2 regions of the Cupriavidus sp. P-10 genome follow, and region 1 is predicted to be linked to the other one. Evidence: predicted binding sites of a transcription regulator. Region 1 holds the regulator's gene; the other holds the start of a gene.
What was found. The regulator sigma-54, encoded in region 1, starts transcription at its own class of promoters, with help from an activator protein. The targets are predictions, from matches to a motif close to TGGCANGNAANCTGCTTT.
Positions count from the first base shown of each region.

Region 2: a site for sigma-54 is predicted at 3,640-3,657, ahead of CTP10_RS02545 (pilin). Genes of this name have one in related genera too.

Region 1 is NZ_AP025170.1:343,524-348,938, reverse strand. It holds gene lptB (LPS export ABC transporter ATP-binding protein) at 1-536, shown strand, start outside; gene CTP10_RS01645 (RNA polymerase factor sigma-54) at 692-2,170, shown strand; gene hpf (ribosome hibernation-promoting factor, HPF/YfiA family) at 2,219-2,569, shown strand; gene ptsN (PTS IIA-like nitrogen regulatory protein PtsN) at 2,940-3,395, shown strand; gene hprK (HPr(Ser) kinase/phosphatase) at 3,476-4,447, shown strand; gene CTP10_RS01625 (PsiF family protein) at 4,625-4,957, shown strand; gene rapZ (RNase adapter RapZ) at 5,079-5,415, shown strand, end outside.
Region 2 is NZ_AP025170.1:539,869-545,283, forward strand. It holds gene CTP10_RS02525 (DUF2889 domain-containing protein) at 1-215, shown strand, start outside; gene sucC (ADP-forming succinate--CoA ligase subunit beta) at 306-1,472, shown strand; gene sucD (succinate--CoA ligase subunit alpha) at 1,572-2,453, shown strand; gene CTP10_RS02540 (TerC family protein) at 2,709-3,404, shown strand; gene CTP10_RS02545 (pilin) at 3,726-4,223, shown strand; gene CTP10_RS02550 (PglL family O-oligosaccharyltransferase) at 4,320-5,415, shown strand, end outside.

The sequences.
Region 1 (5,415 bases):
GCGGCCTGCCGATCCACGAGCGCGCGCGCATGGGCCTGTCCTACCTGCCGCAGGAAGCGTCGGTCTTCCGCAAGCTCAACGTCGAGGAGAACATCCGCGCGGTGCTGGAACTGCAGGTGGAGAACGGCAAGCCGCTGGCCAAGGCCGAGATCGAACGCAGGCTCGACGCGCTGCTCGACGACCTGCAGATCGCGCACCTGCGCAACAACCCGGCGCTGTCGCTGTCCGGCGGCGAACGCCGCCGCGTGGAAATCGCGCGCGCGCTGGCATCGTCGCCGCGCTTCATCCTGCTGGACGAACCGTTCGCCGGCGTGGATCCGATCGCAGTGGGCGAAATCCAGCGCATCGTGAGCTTCCTGAAGGCGCGCAATATCGGCGTGCTGATCACCGACCACAACGTGCGCGAGACCCTTGGCATCTGCGACCACGCCTACATCATCAGCGAAGGCACGGTGCTGGCCGCGGGCCAGCCCGAGGAGATCATCGCCAACGAATCGGTGCGGCGCGTCTACCTGGGCGAGAACTTCCGCATGTGATGTACTGGCCTGCCCGCTGCGGCAGGCCATTGATTCTCCCTGCTTTCGGCCCCATGATCTGCATATGGGCCAGCCCACTGCCGGCGTCGATCAAGCCGCGACATCGATAGCAATTTCCGTTCCAACAACGGAAAGATGCGCATAAAATAGGTCGCATGAAACCGTCGCTACAGCTCCGCCTCTCCCAGCACCTGGCACTGACGCCGCAACTGCAGCAGTCGATCAGGCTGTTGCAGCTGTCGACGCTGGAACTGCAGCAGGAAGTCGAACAGGCGCTCACGGAAAACCCGCTGCTCGAACGCGAGAACGACTGGATCGAAAGCCCGCTGCGCGTGGCTGCCGATGGTTCGGTCAACTTGCAGAGCGCGCCGGCCCCGGCACCAGCCGAACCGCAAGGCAACGGCGAGGCGCGCGCCGATGGCGCGGGCGACGACGACAGCTACGGCGACAGCAACAGCGGCGATGACTATGGCGGCGACTGGAGCCTGGACGACTTCGCGCGCCGCCCGCAAGGCGACGAAGACGAGAAGACGCCGATGCAGCTGCGCGAGGCCGAGCCCACGCTGCGCGAATACCTGATGGAACAGCTGACGCCGCTGAAGATTTCGGTGCGCGACAAGGGCCTTGCCATCTTCCTGATCGAATCACTCGACGACGACGGCTACCTCAGCGCCTCACTCGAAGAAATCTGCGCAGAACTGCCCGAAGAACTCGAGTTCGAGATCGACGAAGTGCAGGCCATGCTGACGCTGCTGCAGAGCTTCGACCCGCCTGGCGTGGGCGCGCGCAATGCCGCCGAGTGCCTCGGCCTGCAGTTGCGCCGGCTGAAGCACCCGCAGCGCGAGCTGGCGCTGAACATCGTGCATAACCACCTGGAACTGCTGGCAGTGCGCGACTACACGCGCCTGAAGAAAGCGCTGCAGGTAGACGAGCCAGCACTCAAGGCCGCGCACGAATTGATCCGCTCGCTGGCACCTTACCCGGGCCACGCGTACAGCCGCCCCGAAGCCGACTTCGTCGTGCCCGATGTGTTCGTGCGCAAGAGCGGCGGCGGCTGGATCGCGCAACTCAATCCGGATGTGATGCCGAGGCTGCGCATCAACGACATGTACGCGCAGATCCTGCGCGGCGCGAAGGGAGAGTCAGGTACCGCTGGCCTGCAGCAGAAGCTGCAGGAGGCACGCTGGCTGATCAAGAATATCCAGCAAAGGTTCGACACGATCCTGCGTGTCTCGCAGGCCATTGTCGAGCGTCAAAAGAACTTTTTCACGCACGGCGAAATCGCCATGCGCCCCTTGGTTTTGCGGGAGATTGCCGATACACTGGGATTACACGAGTCAACCATCTCCCGGGTGACGACCAATAAATACATGGCAACGCCGATGGGTACTTTCGAACTGAAGTACTTCTTCGGCAGCCACGTGTCCACCGAAACCGGTGGCGCGGCTTCATCAACGGCCATCCGCGCCTTGATCAAGCAACTGATAGGAGCCGAAGACCCGAGGAATCCCCTTTCCGACAGTCGCATCGCCGAACTGCTGGGTGAGCAAGGCTTCGTTGTCGCACGCCGCACCGTTGCCAAATATCGCGAAGCCCTGAAGATCCCCGCAGTGAATCTCCGCAAGTCTTTGTAGCCGAGCCCACCGCCTGCCTGGTGAGGCTCTTTCAGAAGGAGAAGCGCTATGAACTTCAAGATCAGTGGACACCACCTGGACATCACGCCGCCGTTGCGTGAGTACGTGGAAACGAAGCTGGAGCGAATCGTCAGGCATTTCGATCAGGTCATTGGCGTTAGCGTGCTGCTCTCTGTCGACAACCACAAGGAAAAGGACCGTCGGCAATACGCGGAAATCAATCTACATCTCAGGGGCAAGGACATCTTCGTTGAAGCGCATCATGAAGACCTGTATGCAGCGATCGACGCACTCGTCGACAAGCTAGACCGTCAGGTACTCCGCTACAAGGACCGCGTGCAGGGCCACGACCGCGAAGCGGTCAAGTACCAGATGGCCGCAGCGCAGATGCAGCAATGACCGTGCCCGGTGGCCCCACAGAGGGCTGCTGAATCAAGACAAAACAGGCAAGCCGCGCATTTGCGCGGCTTTTTTGCGCCTGCAGCGCTGTGGCGCGTGCGCAAAGGGCTGTCACCCGTTTGAGACGGAGTGTTCGCAACGGCCGCAGCAAGGTGTATGCTGCGCCATACATGCAGCGCCGCATTCTGCCCCGCGCCCGGTTACGGTGCGGACCCACACGGGCGCAGCGCTGCGGTGCACAATCACAGGGAGGCCGCTGCTCTATAATGGCCGGACGCCTCGGCGCTGCCGGTGATCCGCTGCCTCTGAGCCATCCACTGCCCGGCGGAACGGCGGATCCGCCCGCTAACTGAAATCCTGCGCATCGCCCATGAATCGTTTGGCCAAATTGCTGCCACCCGGCAACATCACTCTCGACGTCAGCGTCACCAGCAAGAAGCGTGTGTTCGAGCAGGCCGGGCTCCTCTTCGAGAACAACCATGGCGTGGCGCGCGCCATCGTGACGGACAACCTGTTCGCGCGCGAGTCGCTGGGTTCCACCGGACTCGGCGCCGGCGTGGCGATCCCGCACGGACGCATCAAGGGCCTGAAGCAGCCGCTGGCCGCCTTCATGCGCCTGGCCGAGCCGATCCCGTTCGAATCGCCTGACGGCAAGCCGGTGTCGCTGCTGATTTTCCTGCTGGTGCCGGAACAGGCCACGCAGCAGCACCTGGAAATCCTGTCAGAGATCGCGCAGCTGCTGTCAGACCGCGACATGCGCGAAGGGCTGGCGACCTTGCCCACTTCCGAAGCCGTGCACCAGCTGCTGACCGAATGGCACCCCTGATCCCCTGATCTGTCCCGAACGGGCCGGCACAGACCGGACAGGCGCAGCGCCTGGCACACCGCCCCACACGTCATACCCGCATGGAACTCACCGGCGTCACTTCCCAGTCCATCTTCGACGACAACGCAGCCGACCTCAAACTCTCGTGGGTGGCCGGCCTGGAAGGTGCGGACCGCGCCTTCGACGTGGAATTCGCCCGCGAAGCGACCTCTGCCGCGGACCTGGTTGGCCACCTGAACCTGATCCACCCCAACCGCATCCAGGTGCTCGGCAAGCCCGAAATCACCTACTACCAGCGGCTGGACGACGATATCCGCAAGCGCCAGATGGGCGAGCTGATCCTGCTGGAGCCGCCTTTCCTGGTGGTGGCCGATGGCATGGAGCCGCCGCCGGACCTGGAACTGCGCTGCACGCGCTCGTCGACGCCGCTCTTCACCACGCCGGTGTCGTCGGCCGCGGTGATTGACCACCTGCGCCTGTACCTGTCGCGCATCTCCGCGCCGCGCGTGACCATGCACGGGGTGTTTCTCGACATCCTCGGCATGGGCGTGCTGATCATGGGCGAATCGGGCCTGGGCAAGAGCGAACTGGGCCTGGAACTGATATCGCGCGGACACGGCCTGGTGGCCGACGACGCGGTTGACTTCGTACGCCTGGGGCCGGACTTCATCGAGGGCCGGTGCCCGCCGCTGCTGCAGAACCTGCTAGAAGTGCGCGGCCTGGGCCTGCTCGACATCAAGACCATCTTCGGCGAGACCGCGGTGCGCCGGAAGATGAAGATCAAGCTGGTGGTGCAGCTGGTGCGCCGCAACGACGGCGAGTTCGAGCGCCTGCCGCTCGATTCGCAATACCTCGACGTGCTGGGCCTGCCGATCCACATGGTCAAGATCCAGGTGGCGGCCGGGCGAAACCTCGCCGTGCTGGTCGAGGCCGCGGTGCGCAACACCATCCTGCGCCTGCGTGGCATCGACACGCTGCGCGATTTCATGGACCGCCAGCGCGCCGCGATGCAGGCCGATGCGGTCTCGCGCGGCCAGGGCCGCCTGCTCTGAGCGCCGGGGCCATCAGCGCTCCGTTTTCAATTGCTTACAACGGCGGCGACCACCGCCGTCAACGCGCTGGGGACGTCTTCCGTTTTGTGCTGTAATGGGCATCGAGCCCATTACAAGGCCGCCGCCAGCCCCTGACACCGTGCGGCCACGATGTTTTCCACACCAAGGAGAGCAAGCATGAAGAAACTGATCGCGATGTGCGCGCTGGTCACTCCGCTGCTGGCATCCGTGGCCTTCGCCCAGTCGGCGTCGGCACCGGCCGCCCCGGCCAAGGACGCCGCCAAGGCGCCCACCGCGCAGCAGGAAAAGATGAAGACCTGCAATGCGCAGGCCGGCGACAAGAAGGGGGACGACCGCAAGGCGTTCATGAAGGAGTGCCTGTCGGCCAAATCGGACGCCACGCCCAAGACCCAGCAGGAAAAGATGTCAGCCTGCAGCAAGGAAGGCAAGGGCAAGAAGGGCGACGAATACAAGGCGTACATGAAGGAGTGCCTGTCGAAGGCGGCCTGAGGTACGACCCCGGAAGGAACCACGGCATGGCGAACCGCGAGGTTCGCCATTGTTGATTGCGGGTCCGCCGTCATCCTGCTGTCATGACGCGGCCATCACCTGATGCTATGCTTCAGTTGCTATGCGCATCATTCTCATCACCGGCATTTCCGGTTCCGGCAAGTCCGTCGCACTGAACGTCCTCGAAGATGCAGGCTATTACTGCGTGGACAACCTGCCGGCGCAGTTCATCCCGGAACTGACACGCTACCTTTCCAGCCAGGGCTACACGCACCTGGGCGTCGCCACCGACATCCGCAGCCGCGAGTCGCTCGACCAGTTGCCCGACACCGTGCGCGCGCTCGCCGGCGAGCACCAGGTCGAGGTGGTGTTCCTGACAGCGAGCACCGACGCACTGGTGCAGCGTTATTCCGAGACGCGGCGGCGCCATCCGCTGTCGATCCGTACCGCCGACCAGG
Region 2 (5,415 bases), 200 kb from region 1:
GCCACGCGCTGCGTTTCGACGGCGAGGTGGTCCGTGAGTTTTACCCGCGCTGGTATGGTCACCAGCCGACGCCCAAGGCAAGGGCCGAGGCCGCACCTGCCGTCGCAACCGCGCCTCGGGCGCCCGCCGTGGCCAATGGCGACCGCGGTGGTCAAGCCAACGACGACGGCAATGACGCTGTCCCGGCCGACAGGCCAACCGGCACTTCCGGCTGATTCTCAGGATCAGCCAGCAAGACGAGAGAGTTCGTCTCCTTTTTCAGATTCTTCCCTCTACCTTTTACGCCTACCCGAAAGGAAACACGCATGAATATCCATGAGTATCAAGGCAAGGAACTCCTGCGCAAATACAATGTGCCGGTTCCGCGCGGCATCCCCGCGTTCTCGGTTGACGAGGCCCTGAAGGCCGCAGAACAGCTCGGCGGCCCGGTGTGGGTTGTCAAGGCGCAGATTCATGCGGGTGGCCGCGGCAAGGGCGGCGGCGTCAAGGTTGCCAAGAGCATCGAAGACGTCAAGACCTATGCTTCGAACATCCTGGGCATGCAGCTGGTCACGCACCAGACCGGTCCGGAAGGCAAGAAGGTCAACCGCCTGCTGATCGAAGAAGGCGCCGACATCAAGAAGGAACTGTACGTTTCGCTGGTGGTGGACCGCGTTTCGCAGAAGATCGCCCTGATGGCGTCGAGCGAAGGCGGCATGGACATCGAAGAAGTCGCTGCCCACACCCCGGAAAAGATCCACACCCTGATCATCGAGCCGTCGACCGGCCTGACCGACGCTGACGCCGACGACATCGCCCGCAAGATCGGCGTGCCCGACGCTTCGGTTGCCCAGGCTCGCCAGGCCCTGCAAGGCCTGTACAAGGCGTTCTACGACACCGACGCTTCGCTGGCCGAAATCAACCCGCTGATCCTGACCGGCGAAGGCAAGGTCATCGCGCTGGACGCCAAGTTCAACTTCGACTCGAACGCGCTGTTCCGTCACCCGGAAATCGTGGCCTACCGCGACCTGGATGAAGAAGACGCCAACGAAATCGAAGCCTCGAAGTTCGACCTGGCCTACATCTCGCTGGACGGCAACATCGGCTGCCTGGTGAACGGCGCCGGCCTGGCCATGGCCACCATGGACACCATCAAGCTGTTTGGCGGCGAGCCGGCCAACTTCCTCGACGTGGGCGGCGGTGCCACCACCGAGAAGGTGACCGAAGCCTTCAAGCTGATGCTGAGCAACAAGAACGTGCAGGCCATCCTGGTCAACATCTTCGGCGGCATCATGCGTTGCGACGTGATCGCCGAAGGCGTGATCTCGGCCTCGAAGGCCGTGTCGCTGAACGTGCCGCTGGTCGTGCGCATGAAGGGCACCAACGAAGATCTCGGCAAGAAGATGCTGGCCGAATCGGGCCTGCCCATCATCGCCGCCGACACGATGGAAGAAGCCGCCCAGAAGGTGGTGGCCGCTGCCGCTGGCAAGTAAGCCGTCGCACGAACGCAACCATACGCGAACGCGAGCCGTGCGCAGGCGCTCCCTTGAGCCCCTGTGCGCGCGGCTCGTAGAAAAGCAAAGGATTACAGCATGTCGATTCTGATCAACAAAGACACCAAGGTCATCACCCAGGGCATTACCGGCAAGACCGGCCAGTTCCACACCCGTGGCTGCCGCGACTACGCCAATGGCAAGAACGCCTTCGTAGCAGGCGTGAACCCGAAGAAGGCCGGCGAAGACTTCGAAGGCATTCCCATCTACGCCAGCGTCAAGGACGCCAAGGCCCAGACCGGCGCTACCGTGTCGGTCATCTACGTGCCGCCCGCAGGCGCCGCTGCCGCAATCTGGGAAGCCGTTGACGCCGACCTGGACCTGGTGGTCTGCATTACCGAAGGCATCCCCGTGCGCGACATGATGGAAGTCAAGGACCGCATGCGCCGCGAGAACAAGAAGACCCTGCTGCTGGGACCGAACTGCCCGGGCCTGATCACGCCGGACGAAATCAAGATCGGCATCATGCCGGGTCACATCCACAAGAAGGGCCGCATCGGCGTGGTGTCGCGCTCGGGCACCCTGACGTACGAAGCCGTGGGCCAGCTGACCGCGCTGGGCCTGGGCCAGTCGTCGGCTGTTGGCATTGGTGGCGACCCCATCAACGGCCTGAAGCACATCGACGTCATGAAGATGTTCAACGACGATCCGGAAACGGACGCCGTGGTCATGATCGGTGAGATCGGTGGTCCGGACGAAGCCAACGCCGCCAACTGGATCAAGGACAACATGAAGAAGCCGGTGGTTGGCTTCATCGCTGGCGTGACCGCGCCTCCGGGCAAGCGCATGGGCCACGCCGGCGCGCTGATCTCGGGCGGTGCCGACACCGCCCAGGCCAAGCTGGAAATCATGGAAGCCTGCGGTATCAAGGTGACCAAGAACCCGTCGGAGATGGGCCGCCTGCTGAAGGCGATGCTGTAAGGTCTGCTTGCCGTTCCCGCTGTTGCGGGAATGACAGACTTGTGATGCCCCCGCCCCTCGGCGGGGGCATTGTCTTTTCCGGGGAGTGATTCCGGCGCCATGAATCCCCCGAAAGATTACAGGATTGAAATGTAATCGAAAGGTTCGTGGGTTAAACAGTCATGTCTGCGCTTTCAGACATCCGAAAACCCGTCAGATGACGGGGCGCGCCGTCACATAGAACCGCCAATTACATAGAACTCGAGGAGCCTCCCCGTGGAACTGCTGTCTTCCACCACTTTCTGGATTGCGTTGGGATCGATCATCCTGACCAACATCGTCCTGTCCGGCGACAACGCGGTGGTGATCGCGCTCGCCTCGCGCAACCTGCCGCCGGCCCAGCAGAAGAAGGCCATTTTCTGGGGCAGCGCCGCCGCCATCATCATGCGCGTGGTGCTGACCGTGGCCGCGGTCAAGCTGCTGAGCCTGCCGTACCTGAAGATCGTCGGCGCCGTGCTGCTGGTCTATATCGGCGTGCAACTGCTGACCGGCGATGACGACGAGGACGGCCACGACGGCAAGGACAATATCTGGGCCGCCATCCGCACCATCCTGATCGCCGACCTGGTGATGTCGCTGGACAACGTGGTGGCCGTGGCCGCCGCCGCGCAGAAGGGTCCCGAGGGCAGCCAGCTGATGCTGCTGATCATCGGCCTGGGCCTGTCGATCCCGCTGATCGTGTTCGGCAGCACGCTGCTGCTCAAGGTGATGGAACGCTTCCCGGTCATCATCGTGCTGGGCGCCGCGCTGCTGGGTTACCTGGCTGGTGAGATGCTGGTCAGCGACCCGGTCGATGCCGCCTGGTTCGAGGTCCACGTCCCGCACGCCCACCTGGTATTCGGCGCCGCCGGCGCGATCCTGGTGGTGATCCTCGGCAAGCTGCTGAGCCGCCGGTCGGCGCAGACGGCCTGACGGGAACCTGCATCGCACGAAAGGGCGGCCGGTTGGCCGCCCTTTTTTGTTGCCCCTTCGCGGAACTCACCCTGTCGGTGGGACAGCCCACTAACTCATGTGAGTGATCGCACTTTTTGTCGCTTTGGCGGGTGGTAGTGCGGCCAGGTGACAAAATTTGGCGCATGTGGCGGGCTTCTCCGTGCCGGGTGACGAAATTTGTCGTTTTTTGCCCCCTACGGACGGGGGATATGCCTGGCACGCTTACTGCTGATTAGTCCCCGCGTCACGAAACCGAAGACGTGCAACGCTTAACCAAAAATCTCTTCGAGGGGTCAAATCATGCAACGGGTACAACAACTGAAGAAGCTGGGCCGTCGAGTCCAGAAGGGCTTTACGCTGATCGAACTGATGATCGTGGTGGCGATCATTGGTATCTTGGCGGCGATCGCAATTCCGCAGTATCAGGACTATGTGACGAAGTCGAAGTGGCAGAACAACATCTCGGACTTGGCTGCACTGAAGACGGCTGTGAGTCAATGTCTCCAAGTCAATGCCGGTGACGGATCGTTGTGCGATACGGCTTCCGATTTGAACATCACTTCGCTACCGACGCCGAAGTACGCAACCGCCGCAGTTGTGCTGACTGGTACTGCTGCCGTTGGTGGTGCGACCCCGACTCCCGGTAAAGTGAACGTTACGTTCACCGGCAAGCCCGACGTTGGTAGCTTCGTCTATGCAGCTGATTGGGCGCCTGACGCAAGCGGAACTCAAGTTACGTACACTAAGGTCGCGGCTGACACCATTCCGACAAACATTATGCCGGCCGCCAATCGCTGATAAACCTTGGTGTGTGGCGGTCAAAGCGCCTTCGGGCGCTTTTTCTTTGCCCGCCCCCCAAGCTATCATGCGCCTTTCCCCAAATCAGGCGCCTCGATGCCGCCGTCCCGGACAACCTTCCCGTCGGCTGCCCTCATCGCAGCAATCGTCTTCCCGCTGCTAGTCTCCCGGCATACGCTCCCACTCGCGACGTTCTACGGCGAATGGACCGCCGCATGCTGCGCGCTCGCCCTGATCGCGTTCCAGGCACTTCGCAAGCCCGCCATACCAGCGGCATACGCGACGATTTCGCTGCCGTGGGTAGCCTTGCTGTTCTGCTGGCTCGCAGCCGTCGGGCTCACTCGCATCGCTCTCGGCCACGCCGACATCACCGGCAGCGCGACTCTCACCGTCCTGACCCTGTTGCTCGGCGCCACCGTGACATGCGCGGCATGGTCGTACCGCCGCAGTCGGGCATCCGGGACGCTCGATGCCGGCGACACCCTGGCCATCGCGTTCCTGATCGCCGGCCTGCTCGGCACCGTCACGCAGTGGGTCCAACTCTTCCATCTCGAACGCAGCACCTTCGGCCTCGTTTCCACCTACTTCTACGACGATAACCGCCGCCTCTGGGGCAACCTGAACCAGCCCAACCACCAGGCCACCGTGCATGGCATCGCACTGGTCGCGTCAGTCTGGCTGGCCTCGCGCGGCAGGCTGCGCTTCCCGATGTGGCTGGCAGCGGTAGCACTGCTGGAGAGCGGCATCGTGCTATCCGGATCGCGCACCGGCGTGCTGCATGTCGGTCTGGCCGCGCTCTACGCACTGGTGGCCGCCTGGCTGCAGCGCGGCATGCCACGCGAGGTGGATCCGATGCGGCGCACGACCGGACTGCTGGTGGCCGCGGCCGCCATGGTTGCAATGCTGCTGGTGCTGCAGCCAGCGATCCGCAGCGCCGGCCAGCTGCTTGACTGGCGCCTGTTCGACACGATCGCGCAACTGGAAGCCGAGGACCAGATGTCGGCCCGTGGCGCGCTCTGGGCGCATGCGATGGCGATGTTCCGCGCGCACCCCTGGATCGGCGTCGGCTGGGGCGAGTTCGGCTGGGCGCAATTCATGCAGCTGCCGCAGGTCGGCGTGAAGGTGGAGATGTCCCTGCACGCCCACAATGCCGTGCTGGACCTGCTGGCCAAGACCGGCATCGCCGGCACGC